3 regions of the Proteiniborus sp. genome follow, and region 2 is predicted to be linked to each of the others. Evidence: riboswitches for the same ligand, from Rfam matches in the RefSeq annotation. Region 2 holds a riboswitch; each other region holds the start of a gene.
The links. Region 2 has a riboswitch for S-adenosylmethionine ahead of ABV008_RS00015 (methionine ABC transporter ATP-binding protein). Riboswitches for the same ligand answer to the same signal wherever they lie in the genome.

Region 1 (4,764 bases), on a different contig from region 2:
CGACTTTGTTTGCTGGTTCATGACTATAGTACGATTTCTTGTACATCTGTGCTTACTATCCTTGCTGAAGCTATAGATACTAAGTCTCCATCTGCAGTCTCAAATATATTTGCTGTTAATATATTTTCCATAGCTGCTTTGATTTCAGCATCAGTAACGTCTTCTCTTGGATCATCTAAAGATAGTCTACTGGTTTTATCTTTTTGGTTCTTAAATACCATTTCTAGTCTTTTCTTAGCCATAATTTCACCTCCTTCGCCACTAAATGTCATGGAACATGCCATTCAATAATTGAGAATTAAAAATAGGGATGGAGAATTAGTGTAGCTGGCAATGTCCCATGCAGCAAATTCCTAAGGATTAAAGATTGTGGAACTATCCCTTGTCACATTCTCTTATTCTTGTTGAAGCTCAACTTCGTCTACTCTTTTTATACCTATAAGAGGCATTGCTTGTAGACCTGCTAGAGATGATGCAACTGAAAATAAGTTGTCATTGATAGCATCAGTTTTTACCTTAGAAAATGTCTTAGACTTAACTATTGGATTACCTTTGTCATTAAGTCCTCCATCAAGCTGAAGTTTAAGCTTTGATTCTTTAATAGTAGCGTTTACTGGCATGTTTTCACCTCCTTTATTGGAGAAGTCCTTCTCTGTGTTCTACCGGTAATTAAATAATAACTGATTTGTTTAAATGGTTTAAATCGGGAGTTAAATAGAAGTCACGGATATAAAATTGAGAATGGAGAATTGAGAATTGAAAATTGGAAAAGACAATTAAAAATTAATGATTAAGAATTATAACGATAGTTTAACAATAGTGGAGCAATAGTTTAACTACTGTTTAACCATTGTTCAACTATTGAAAAAGTGCAAAATAATAAAGGAGAAGCTAAAAGTCTTTACATGACTTTTATACTTCTCCTTTAATTGAAAATTTTTTTAATTATTTTTTACTTTCCTAAACCTTCTTTTTTAAGTGTCTCAGCTTTATCTGTCTTTTCCCAAGGAAGATTTAAATCGTTTCTCCCAAAATGTCCATATGCTGCCACTTGTCTATATAAAGGTCTTCTTAAATCTAAGTTTTTTATAATAGCTGCAGGTCTTAAGTCAAAATGCTTGCTAATAAGCTCTTCTATTTTACTTTCTTCTATCTTATTTGTTCCAAAGGTATCTACTAATATAGAAATAGGCTTAGCAACACCTATTGCATATGCAAGTTGAACTTCACACTTATCTGCTAGTCCTGCTGATACAACATTTTTAGCAACATATCTAGCAGCATATGCAGCTGAACGGTCCACCTTTGTTGGATCTTTTCCTGAAAATGCTCCACCACCATGTCTAGCATATCCACCATATGTGTCTACTATTATTTTTCTACCTGTAAGTCCTGCATCTCCTTGAGGTCCACCTGTAACGAATCTACCTGTAGGATTTATATAATACTTAGTATTATTATCTATAAGATCTGATGGTACTATTTTTGATATTACATGTTCTCTTATGTCTTTTTCTATTGTTTTTAATTCGATTTCTGGACTGTGCTGTGTAGATACTACTATAGCATCTATTCTTACTGGTTTATTATCGTGGTACTCTACAGTAACCTGTGTTTTACCATCTGGTCTTAAATAATCTAATGTACCATTTTTTCTAACCTCAGATAATCGTCTAGCTAGCTTATGAGCCAAAGATATTGGAAGAGGCATAAACTCTGGAGTTTCATTACAAGCAAACCCAAACATTATACCTTGGTCTCCAGCTCCAGTTATATCAAATTCATCTGTCTTTTGATTTCTATGCTCTAGAGCCTCATTTACTCCCATTGCAATATCTGATGATTGTTCGTCAATGGATGTCAACACTGCACAAGTATCACAGTCAAAACCATATTTTGCTCTTGTATAGCCAATATCCTCAATAGTTTTTCTCACTATTTTAGGAATATCTACATAGCATTTAGTTGAAATTTCTCCTGCCACAAGAACAAGGCCTGTTGTAACTGATGTCTCACAAGCAACTCTTGCATCTGGGTCCTTTTCCAGTATAGCATCTAATACAGAATCTGATATTTGATCGCATATTTTATCTGGATGTCCTTCTGTTACTGACTCTGAAGTAAATAACCACTTTCTCATCTAAATTACCTCCATGTATTTTTATAATTCTATTGTTTGTATTTTTACAATAAAAAAACCCCTTCAGAAAAGAAGAGGAATTCGTTCTTTAAACCTCATCTTTCAGAATCCACATTCTGTAGGATTTAGCACCTGATAACAAAAGTTACTGGTTGCTGGGCTTCAACGGGCCTATTCCCTCCGCCACTCTTAATAAGGTATGGATATTCTATTGTTTTTCATCAAAAGAATATTATCATATGTGCCTTTATATGTCAATAATTGTTTTTAAATTGACATAATCATTATTTAAACTTAATATAATAAGTCCGAAATATCTTAAAGAATTGAAGTAATTCCATGACTCAAAATCAAAACTATAACACCGGCTGTTACTATGCCAAGTATAATGGCTGGAAATGCATACTTAAACCTTATATTAAATAGGGTAGCAGCTACACAACCAGTATAAGCTCCTGTAGTTGGTAGTGGAATAGCAACAAGGATGTACAAGCCTAACACACTATATTTCACTATGTTTTTACTCTTTTTTAATGTTCTATTTTTTATCCATCTGATAATATTGCCAATTATTTTTACATCCTCTAATGCACTAAAAATAGGTCTTAAGAGTAAAAGTAAAAAAGGAACTGGAAGACTATTCCCAATAATACTAATTATAGTGCTATGTAATGGGCTAAAACCTTTTGATATTCCAAGAGGTATTGCCCCCCTTAGTTCAAATATTGGAGTAGCAGCAAATAACATTATAATAAATTCATCTTTAATGGTCTCAAATATTTCTCCCATCTCATCCCCCTCGATTATAAATGATTTTTATTACTTCTTATAATTATATAGCAAAAAACAGTATTTTAGAAGGTTTTTTAATTTTCTAATATAATGAATAAATAATACTTAGCTACATAATGTAATGTTAAGATTATGCCACTTTATTAACAAAAAAAGCTTATAATGAGCTAATAAGGCGAAAATATGGTATTGCATTTAGAGCCTCAATCACTTATAATGAAAAGGTAGCAGTTTTCCGGGGTGTAGCGCAGTTTGGTAGCGCACGTGGTTTGGGACCATGGGGCCGGGGGTTCGAGTCCCTCCACCCCGACCAAGGCTAAAGCCGAGATGAGTAAATCATCTCGGCTTTTTCTTTTTCAATAAAGTTCAAAAATAATAGAAATATTCATGTCCAAAACCATGAGCGTATATTTTTACTATTTTTTTCTAGGTTACATAATTGTAATTATATTGTAACCAAATTATAATCTAACCTCTATCTTTATGCTATATAATTGTAGATAACGGCGGAAGAATTATAGTAATCATGGAACTTTTTTGTCATAATTTCGGTCAAATCTATCGTCGGTCAATTATTCTTCGAGAGGATGATTAAAGCGAAAAGTCCTAATTCTTCCCTAAATTAAAATAATATAAAAAACAAAAGAGAGGTGTATACACAATATGAATAGATACATAAGAAATTTAGTAATAGGGGTATCCTCTGCAGCTATGATATTTTGCAGTTTTACTCCAAGTCTTGCAGCCATGCCCTTTGTAATACACGAAGAAAGAATGTCAGAAAATATATCAAGTGGTGTAATACACGAAACAATCAAGCAGTTCAACTCAAATGGCTGGTGGAACATAAATGTATTAAAAGTAAATCTAGATGATGAATATACTGATATAAAAGCCTTATTTAGCAAAGATGGCATTTCTAAAAGAGATACTGTTACAAATATGATGAAATCATCAAATGTAGTAGGGGCTATAAATGGAGATTTCTTTTCTACAGTATATAGCTCATACCCAGAAGGTGTAGTGATTGACAATGGAAAGATGATATCATCTCCTTACAACACTTGGAATCAAGGTCTTCCTGTATTTGCAGTAGACAACTATAAAAATCCTTCCATATCATTCTGGGATTGGAGTATAAAAGTAACTGCTCAAAACGGAGCAGTAGTAAATGTTAAAGCAATGAACAAAGAAAGTAAACTCCACGAAGAAGTTATAATATACGATAAGAGCTGGAATAGCCAATCCTTAGGAAACAAAGTATTTAATGACCTTATAGAAATAGTAGTAGTTGATGATTATGTAACTGAAGTAAGAGTAGGTCAACCTCCTATTCCATTTCCTGAAAACGGATATATCATTACAGGAAGAGGAAGTGTTGCTAGTCAGCTACAGAACAACTTTCATGTAGGAGAGAACGTAGTTCTAGAGTATTATACATCACCTGATTTTAATAATATAGCTTCAGCAATAGGTGGAGGAAGCCCCCTCTTAAAAGATGGTGTCAAAACCGATTTTAAAATAAATATTAAAGGTGATCATCCTAGAACAGCCATAGGAATAACAAAAGATAAAAGGCAACTCCTAATGGTTACTATAGATGGTAGAGATACTTCATATAAAGGTGTTAGTCAAGAAATTTTCGCAGATATTATGCTAAAGCTTGGAGCATATGATGCAATCAATTTTGATGGTGGTGGCTCTACTACCATGGCTGTAAAACCTGCTGGTACTGAAGAACCTACTTTAGTAAATCGCCCCTCTGACGGTGGTCAAAGAAGAGTAACAAACGGAATTGGTGTAACTAATAGCGCTCCTCAAGGAGAATTAAG
Region 2 (4,764 bases):
CCAGGAAGGTATGTGCAAATTGGAAACTTAAAAATAAGCTCCGCTCTATTTTCCTTCCTAATCTCTCTGGATCAGATTAAAGGCTTTTAATATTGTCTGTAGGTAATATTATCACTGTAATAATAAAAAGTCAACTGAAATTTACACCAATATTGTCAAAAAAAATTAGATACTAAAACAAGAAATATTTTGAAGTAGTACTATTATCTTTAAAGAAAATGATAGTTGGGACTTAAAGGAAGTCCCAATCTTACGGTTGATTAAGTTGGTTTTTAATTTGGCTAACATCTTGTTGGCTAGCTGTTGGCGCAGGTGTATAATATCCTTTTTGCTCAGCTATTTGATATAACTGATATTGGAATTGTTCAGCTTCATCTCTAAGTTTTTGCAGAGCGCTTCTAAGTTGTTGATTTGAGCATTCAGCTATTGCCACTCCATATGATTGCATACTAGCCTTTGTCATTGATAATACGTCGTTTACAATATCTCTTTCTTGCAATTTAAATACCTCCTTTATATAGATTGAGTTAGGTTTTGTGCAGTAGTGTTTGCGTCTTGAGCCCCTTGACTTAACATTTGTTTAATCTGAGTATCTTGACACATGCTGGCATACTCATTTAACTTTGTTGTCATTAGCTTGTGACTACTAACTATCTCTCTTAAGTTTTGAAGTTCCATTTGATTAATTTGATTTAATTTAAGAGGATTTTGTAAAGCCATAGAATCTCTCCTTTCTTTTTTTGTTCTTTAATATTTTGTCTCAAAATTTTAAAAATTATTATAGAAAAAATCAATAAAAGGTATTGACAAAACACATGTAAAAAACTAAAATATATGAATATAGTATAAACAATAAATCTAATATTAAACTCTTATCAAGAGAGGTGGAGGGACTGGCCCAATGAAACCCAGCAACCGGTGTTGTAAACACAAGGTGCTAATTCCAGCAGCATTATTTGCTGAAAGATGAGAGAGGACTGACAGAATATGTTTTTTACCTCTTTCAAATGAAAGAGGTTTTTTTATTATTTGGAAGATACAGTTCAGTAATTCGTTAAAGGAGTGAAGTTATGATTGAAATTAAGAATTTAAGTAAGACCTTCAATAGTAAATCTTCTGAAGTAAAAGCTTTAAAAAATATTAATCTACAAATTAATAAAGGCGAGATATTTGGGATAATCGGTCTTAGTGGCGCAGGCAAATCTACTCTTATAAGGACTATTAATAGATTAGAGGAGCCAACAGAAGGTTCAATTATTATTGAAGGTAAAGATATTACTAAGCTAGATAAGACAGATTTAAGAAATACAAGAAAAGAAATAGGAATGATTTTTCAACATTTTAATTTGTTAAGTTCAAGAACAGTCTTCCAAAACATTGCATTTCCTTTAGAGATAAATGGCTATGATAAAAATTATATTGAAAAAAGAGTAAATGAACTACTTAAGGTTGTGGAATTAACAGACAAAAAAAATGCATATCCATCACAGTTAAGTGGCGGTCAAAAGCAAAGAGTTGCCATTGCTAGAGCATTGGCAGATAATCCTAAGATACTACTATGTGATGAGGCTACATCTGCACTAGATCCAAAGACCACTAAAGCAATACTCAATTTACTAAAAAAAATTCAAAAGGAATTTAATTTAACAGTAGTCCTTATAACTCATCAAATGGAGGTTATCAAGGAAGTTTGCAACAGAGTAGCAATAATTGAGGCTGGCAAAATCATTGAACTTAATACAGTAGAAGAAATATTTGCTAGACCTAAAACTAACACTGCAAAAGCCTTTATTTCTCATATTCACAGAAGTAGCGAAGGAGAGATAATATATCCAACAACTCCAGGCTCCACTGTAATTAAGTTAGGCTATTTAGGAGATTCATCTAAAAAGCCTATTATATCAAGTTTAATTAGAAACTTTGATATAGATATAAACATATTATCGGGAGATATAGATGAATTACAGTCTACTAGTGTAGGAAATCTTCTAATTCAGGTTATGGGAAATAATGAAGAAAAAGAAAAAGCTTTTGAATGGATTAAGGAACAAAATATTGACCTAGAGGTGATATGGAATGGATAATCTTATTTCTCTTTTACTTCCTTCTTTGTGGGAGACTATTTCAATGGTGGCTTTATCAACTATTTTTTCGTTATTATTAGGCTTTCCTCTAGGTATCCTATTAGTTATCACGGAGAAAGATGGAGTATGGGAAAAACCAGCATTGAATTCTGTATTAAGTGCTGTAATAAATATATTGCGTTCATTTCCATTTATTATATTAATGATATTTGTAATGCCATTAACTAGAGCAATAGTTGGTAAAAGTATAGGAACCCTCGCAACTGTAGTCCCTTTATCTATTGCAGCAGCTCCTTTTGTAGCTAGGATTATAGAAGGGGCGCTAAAAGAAGTGGATAAAGGAATAATAGAAGCTATTTCTTCAATGGGCGCCTCTACATTTCAGATAATAACAAAGGTACTAATTCCAGAAGCTATGCCTTCGTTAGTACTTGGAATTACACTAACCATAATAAACTTAGTAGGATATTCTGCTATGGCTGGAGCAATAGGAGGAGGTGGACTAGGAGATTTAGCTATACGTTATGGTTATCATAGATTTCAAACTGACGTCATGATTGCTGCTGTAATTCTTATAATAATATTAGTTCAGGCAATACAATTTATAGGCAATACAATTTCATTACTGATTGATAAAAGAAAATAAGGAGGAATATAAAAATGAAAAAATCTTTAAATATTTTATTAGCAATTATTCTATTAACAGCTATAGTAATTACCGGCTGTCAATCAAAATCAAATGATGATAAAGTTATTAAAATAGGAGCATCACCTGAGCCACATGCTCAATTACTAAATTTAGTAGCTGATGATTTAAAAAATGAAGGTTATGAATTAAAAATAATAGAATTTACTGACTATGTAAAACCAAATTTTGCATTAGCTGAAAAGGAACTAGATGCAAATTTCTTCCAACATCTACCTTACTTACAGGACTTTAGCGAAAAAAACAATCTTGAGCTAGTTTCACTAGCAAATATTCACTTAGAGCCTATGGGATTTTATTCTAATAAGATTAAAGATATAAATGAACTAAAAGATGGTTCAGTAATTGCTATTCCTAATGATACAGTAAATGGTGGTAGAGCACTTCTATTGCTTGAAGATAAAGGATTAATTAAGCTTAAAGAAGGGGTAGGCCTCGACGCAACAAAAGAAGATATTGCTGAAAACCCAAAAGCTCTTGAATTTGAAGCTCTTGAAGCTGCTCAATTACCTAGAGCATTAGATGACGTAGACGCTGCAATAATAAATGGTAACTATGCATTACAAGCTGGTTTATCTCCTACTAAGGATGCTATCCTCATAGAAAGAGCAGATTCTCCTTATGCTAACATTATTGCCGTAAGAAAAGGTGAAGAAAACAACCCTAAACTTCAAGCTTTAGTTAAGGCTCTCCAATCAGAAGAAATTAGAGATTTTATTGAAAAAGAATATGGTGGCGGAGTTATTCCGTCTTTCTAAAATAAGTAAAGCCCTTCTGGTATTTAGCCAGAAGGGCTTTTTGATTGTATTATAGGTTTCTTATTTTATTTAATATTATTCTTTGTTCAACAGGTACAAAAAAATCAAGTCCTTTTAATTTTACATGACTGTTCCGCTAAATCATACTCATTTGCTCGATATCTCCAAGTCTCAAAAGTGCTTTTGGATCGTTGTCTTTGAAGAATGCGTAGTTTATTTCTTTCTCTTTAGTGAGTATTTGTGTTTCATTGTTTGAAGATGGACGAAGTCTGCAGCTGTAGACTACTGGGAAAAAATCTCTGATATATTTCCCTTCACTATGAGCTGTCAATGCTATTATTTGAAATCCTAATTGCTCTGCTATGAAAAATACTGGATCTAATACATGGTCGCTAGATGCTTCTCCAAATGGATTATCTAGAATAACTGTACGATTTCTTTTTTGACCAGTTGAAATACTTTGACTTTTTTCTGCCAGGTAGTTTAATATCCCTAGAAACAAAGACATATTTTTACTCCACCTTTCTCCGCCAGACCAACTGTTAGATTTTCCCCATGTTACTGGTATGCTGCTTACCTTGCCATCGTTGGTTACCTTCCTACATTTCACTTTTATCTTTTCATTTTCCATTACCACTTTTAGCAATTCTTTGCCTTGAAATTTGTTTTCTATATATTTTCTTACAATAGTTTTGTTTTCACTTCCATCTTCATCCTTAAATCTTATATCTTCAATATCTTTTAATAGCCAGTTAATATAATCTATAAGCTTTTGTTTTCCGACTTCATCTTCCCAAGTAGGAACATCTATGGTATATACTTCTTTCCATTTATCATCAACCTTTATTCTAGTTTTCTTAGGTATAATTCTAATTTCCTCTATCATTGTCTTTAAATAGGAATGAAGATGAGTTATAAAATGATTTATTTCCTTGTCATGTTGCAACATATCTTCCTCTAATATTCTAATTGTTTTGTCAATATTTTTATCCATTATTCTTTTCCACTTTGTTAATTCTTCAAAATCATCTTTATAATTAATGCCTGATATAGCCATGTTTTTAAGTCTAGGATCTGAAATGGAATTATTACAAAATGATTCAAATTTTAATTTTTCTTTTGAAACTCTTTCTTTTTTCTCCTTTACCATATAGTTAAAATTTTCTAAATCTTCTATAAGCCTATTGATATATTTTTTTCTATTGTATGGGATTTC
Region 3 (4,764 bases), on a different contig from region 2:
TATACAGAGAATTTATGAAAGCTATTCAAAGTATGATCTAATCCCAGAAATTAAAGTATCTGAAAATGCCTTCGTTATGGTATTACCTAATGTAAATTATAAGGAAAATTTAAATACTAATGAAGAAAAAGTCTTAGATATTATTAAACAGAAAGAACCTGTAGCAAGAAGAGATATTGAGTTAGAGATTGGCTTAAGTAAATCAAGTGTAAATCTAATACTCAAAAAATTAATAAAGGAAGCCAAAATAAAACAAGAAGGGAAAGCTAGAAATACAAGATATTCCATTAAATAAATAAAGATTAATAGAGCGTGTGACAAGGATAGCTGGAATTTCCACGATTAATTATTGGGGAAAAATATATAGTAGTAAACGGTGAAAAAGTAGAGAATGATACTGCAGCTCTTGTAGTTGAAGGGAAGACCTATTTACCAATAAGAAAAGTAATAGAATCTTTTGGTGCAATAGTTGATTGGAACCCTAAAAATAACAGTGTAGAGATTACTACAATAAAAGATAAAAACATATATACAGCAGAACACCTTGAAAGCCTTGTAGCTTCAACTGAGTGTGATGCAAAGATAGAAGAGTTTAGAGGAAAAAATAATTCTCGTAGAAATGGTCTCTTGAAAGAGGAGGGTAAATACTTCGATATGTATTATCCTAGCGATGAATATGGCAAACAGGTAGCAAGATTTCTAGCTCCATATATGGACAAGGTATATATGATTTTTACTACTTCAAATCGAATATGATGATTCAAAGCATATCACATGCTTGAATCTGTCATTCTATGCTATCTAAAGCTAATTTTAAAGAGTTTTAGATAGCTTTCTATTTTGAAATATCATGTAGCTAGTAAAACAATAAAAAAATAGCAGGAAAGTAGCCTATAAATGTCAAATCTTACATAACAAGAATATTTGTTATATATAAAAAACTATTCTATTTTTTAAATATAATTGTTCAGAGGAACTGGGTGTGAGCAATGTGGGATATAGAATAGATATTGATTAGTTTATTAGGAGGGGAAGAAAGTGGGAGAAGGTTTAGTAAAATGGGAGCATCCAGTAGACATAGAAAGTAGGGGGAGTATCCTTCTAGTTCATGGTACAGCACCAATGAACATAGATGGTAATATCCCAGGATGCGATTCTAGTTACCTTTTGGGGTGTATGTCTTTGTACAAGGAGTTATCAAAAACATTAACTAATGGTGGATGGAGCACATTGAGATACACTCGCAGTGGAGTAGACCATGAATCAATAAACTGGGATGAATACATGAAAGTAGACCATTATGCTATAATTGATCAATTAAACAGGTTATTTAAAGAAATGCCTAGTGATAAACCAAGAATTATACTCTGCTGGAGTGGTGGAAGTCTTCATATTCCACATTTACCATTAGAGGAAGCACAGGGGGTTGTTATTGTTGGTGGACTTTGTTACTAATCGAATTCATAATGCACTACTTAAAACTTTCTAATCTGGCTATTTGTTGTTTTAATCGACGATATTATAACTGATGAATGGAAAGTTGTCATCCATTTTTGTTTATAAAAATATTAAAAGATATCCTTCATGCGGAGAACTATTTTAATCAATATAAATGTTTAAAAATCAAGGGTTGTTAGAAATCACTATTAAGATTTTTGACAATACCTAATAAAAACAGGGGGAATTTTGATGACAAGTGAAGTAAGAAAATATTATGATGAGAATGCAGAGCTTGAATGGCAGAGATTAAATAATCCATATTCAATGGTAGAGTTCTGTTCGACTATGTATCTAATTAAAAAATACTTTCCTAAAAGTGGTGAAATTATTGACATTGGTTCAGGTCCAGGAAGATACTCTTTAGAACTGCTTAAAATGGGATATAGGGTTAGTCTTTTGGATTTGTCAAAAAATGAGCTAGACATTGCAAAAAGAAAGGTTGAAGAAGCTAATTTGATTGCACAAAACTACTACTGTAAAAGCGCATTAGAGCTTGAGTTCTTAGAGGATGAATCTTTTGATGGGGCTTTAGTAATGGGCCCATTATATCATTTACATAGCTCTGAAGATAGAATCAAGGTATTAAGAGATACCTATAGGATATTAAAAAAGAATGGTGTAGCACTCATATCATATATCAACACGTGGGGAGCACTCAAGGCAAGTGTAGGGGAATTTCCAGATGTCTTTAAAGATATAGAGCATTTTGACAGATATAAAAATGGAGATTTAAAGTTTTCATCAGAGGAAAGCTTTACTTCTACATATTTTACTACACCTCCTTTAGCCTTAGATGAAATAAAGAAATCTGGATTTGAAATAGTATCATATGCTGGTGCAGAAAGTTTTTTAGCAGGACTTAGTTTTCAGGTGAAAAACTTATACCTGTATATGCCTGAAGCATATGAAAACTATTTTAAAAAAGCTACAGAGTATTGTGAACTGCCTCAGTATAGAGATACTACAGAGCATCTTCATATAATTGTGAAGAAAGCTGAATAATATAGTATAATGCATTTGAGTTGATATGGTATAATAAACATACAACTAAAAAGCAACTTATCAAGAGTAGGGGAGAGAATTAGCTCTGTGATCCTACACCAACCTGCTATAAAAGTAAGGTGGTTCAGCTAATACCGATAAGGAGGTGCGTATAATGAATTTTAGAGATAGTCCTTCTTAATTGAGTATTGAGAAGGATTTTTTATTTTTGAAATGCATGGTTCCTATGTAATTAACTATATTTTGGAGGGGATTTATATGAATACTCAAGGATGGATAAGAGGTTATATTGCTCACAATAGTTCAACTGATAAGTTTATTAATCTTATTTTAACTACAATAAGCAAGGAATTTGGATATGAGTTTCAACTAAATGAAACCATAGATGATTTTATAATTTCTATTGACAAGTATGAAATAATTATTGATAAAGAAACCGCTAAAAAGCTACAGAAGAGAAGTCCTTATGCATTAGACAAATATATTTTAAATATCCTTCAAGAGCAAGGTTTAGAATTTGATAAAAAAAGAAGTCAGTATGTAAGGTATTGTTATGATATTTTTGAGATATAAAGAATTTTAAAAATATCTAAAAAAGATATCTATAAGAATAAAGCGATATTATGTAAAAAAATCAAAATTATATAAAATAGATGCCTATTAGGTAAATTAAGATTATGTGTACCTAGGCATTTATTTTTTTATAGATGATTTTATTAAGATATCAGTCTATTATTAAGAGCTTTTTGAGAAATACGGGTATTTATAAGAAAAAATTTATGAGTATTAAGTAACTCTTGAAGAATTAGATTTAATACTATGATATTTAAAGAAATGAGAAAGATAGCTATTGAATACTAGTTATGAATAATTAAATGGAAATATGAAGGAAAATAAGTTGTAGTGACGAATATTCTAAGTAATATGTGAAAAATTGACATCATTATTAGTGATACCTAATTATGTTTATATAGCTAGAAGAAAACTTAGATAAGGAGCGATATTATGCCTGCTGATAACATGAGCTGGGTAAGGCCGTCAGACAATAAAAGTTTGCTTGGAAAGAAAAAAGTAGATTTATTTATTTTTAAGTATGGGATACACATTCCTAAAGAATATCATAAAGATTTCTTAAGTATTATTCCATCAAAATTTATTGAACTAGGAAGCAGTGAAAAAGTAAAGCTAATATTTGATGATAGAACTGAAGAAGTAGAGTTGAGGAATATAAATAGTCAAGGACGTTCAGGAGATACATTACAGATAAGATATGATGCAAATAAAGATTTAATTAAATATCTGATAAATAAATTTCGAACAAGCTATGATTACATTATAAAAAATCAGGGAAATAGTTCAAAAATAGTAGTTCCAAATGAAATAGCTGAATATATTGAATTCTATAAAACAGATAATCCATGTGAGTACAAATTAATCTTAATTAGCAATAGTGAGATTAAGGCCAATTTTTTAAATTACATAGGTGAAAAAGGCACACTAAATAACAGTTTATATCAAAAATCATACAAATTAGTATTTTTACTAGCATTAATCAACAATGTAGATAATGAAGGAAAAGCAGAATACGATATAGTTTGTAAAGAAATTTTGGATTTTTACAGAAATAGACATGAGCAAGGTTTATTAGTTGAGCAAAACGATAGCAAAATACAGACTGAGATTGAGTCATTATCTTTAAACCTTATTAAATCCACAATGAATGAAAATGCATATAAAGTTGTTAGTGATAAAGGATACGTTATTAAGAAAAACATTGGGGGAAAAGAAAATATAGCATTCAACCAAGATTTATGGCAAACTCTAAATAATAATGATTTGAAGCTACTAGAAGAGAACTTAAGAGAAAAGTTACTCATCTATTATACTACAAGGGTAGAAAAGGAAAAGAATTCAATGATTCTAAAACAATATTTAGAAAAAATAATGAATAATTACATAGAAGCAAAAAATCATGAACCCTTTGCAGGACATGAGCTTGGACACATTTTTAGAAAAATCCTACCTGAATATTTTACTAAATTAGATTTTATAGATTCAGATCAATATACTATTACTGGCTCTATTGGACAAGGTAACTGGGCAAACATTCCATGGATTGCTTTAATGAATAGAAAAAGCACAACATTGATACAGAGTGGAGTTTACATTGGATATCTGTTTTCAAATGACATGGGAAGATTATATTTGACACTAAATCAAGGAGTGACAGAACTTAAGAGTGAATTAGGAACAAAGGGAGCT

Region 1: linked by a shared signal. The riboswitch ahead of metK (methionine adenosyltransferase) and the one ahead of ABV008_RS00015 (methionine ABC transporter ATP-binding protein) in region 2 are both predicted to bind S-adenosylmethionine.
Region 3: linked by a shared signal. The riboswitch ahead of ABV008_RS16110 (hypothetical protein) and the one ahead of ABV008_RS00015 (methionine ABC transporter ATP-binding protein) in region 2 are both predicted to bind S-adenosylmethionine.

What each region holds. Positions count from the first base shown of each region.
Region 1 covers NZ_JAWRHZ010000017.1:30,632-35,395, reverse strand. The annotation lists gene ABV008_RS02685 (DUF2922 domain-containing protein) at 24-242, opposite strand; gene ABV008_RS02680 (DUF1659 domain-containing protein) at 396-620, opposite strand; gene metK (methionine adenosyltransferase) at 953-2,140, opposite strand; SAM riboswitch class I at 2,233-2,339, opposite strand; gene ABV008_RS02670 (COG2426 family protein) at 2,459-2,929, opposite strand; tRNA gene ABV008_RS02665 (tRNA-Pro) at 3,169-3,245, shown strand; gene ABV008_RS02660 (phosphodiester glycosidase family protein) at 3,596-4,764, shown strand, end outside.
Region 2 covers NZ_JAWRHZ010000001.1:140-4,903, forward strand. The annotation lists gene ABV008_RS00005 (spore coat protein) at 251-499, opposite strand; gene ABV008_RS00010 (hypothetical protein) at 514-720, opposite strand; SAM riboswitch class I at 870-973, shown strand; gene ABV008_RS00015 (methionine ABC transporter ATP-binding protein) at 1,071-2,084, shown strand; gene ABV008_RS00020 (methionine ABC transporter permease) at 2,077-2,730, shown strand; gene ABV008_RS00025 (MetQ/NlpA family ABC transporter substrate-binding protein) at 2,745-3,548, shown strand; gene ABV008_RS00030 (coiled-coil domain-containing protein) at 3,685-4,764, opposite strand, start outside.
Region 3 covers NZ_JAWRHZ010000068.1:29,355-34,118, reverse strand. The annotation lists gene ABV008_RS16130 (RNA-binding domain-containing protein) at 1-295, shown strand, start outside; partial or broken gene ABV008_RS16125 (stalk domain-containing protein) at 328-492, shown strand; gene ABV008_RS16120 (hypothetical protein) at 1,039-1,455, shown strand; gene ABV008_RS16115 (methyltransferase domain-containing protein) at 1,690-2,502, shown strand; SAM riboswitch class I at 2,557-2,646, shown strand; gene ABV008_RS16110 (hypothetical protein) at 2,761-3,075, shown strand; gene ABV008_RS16105 (MrcB family domain-containing protein) at 3,508-4,764, shown strand, end outside.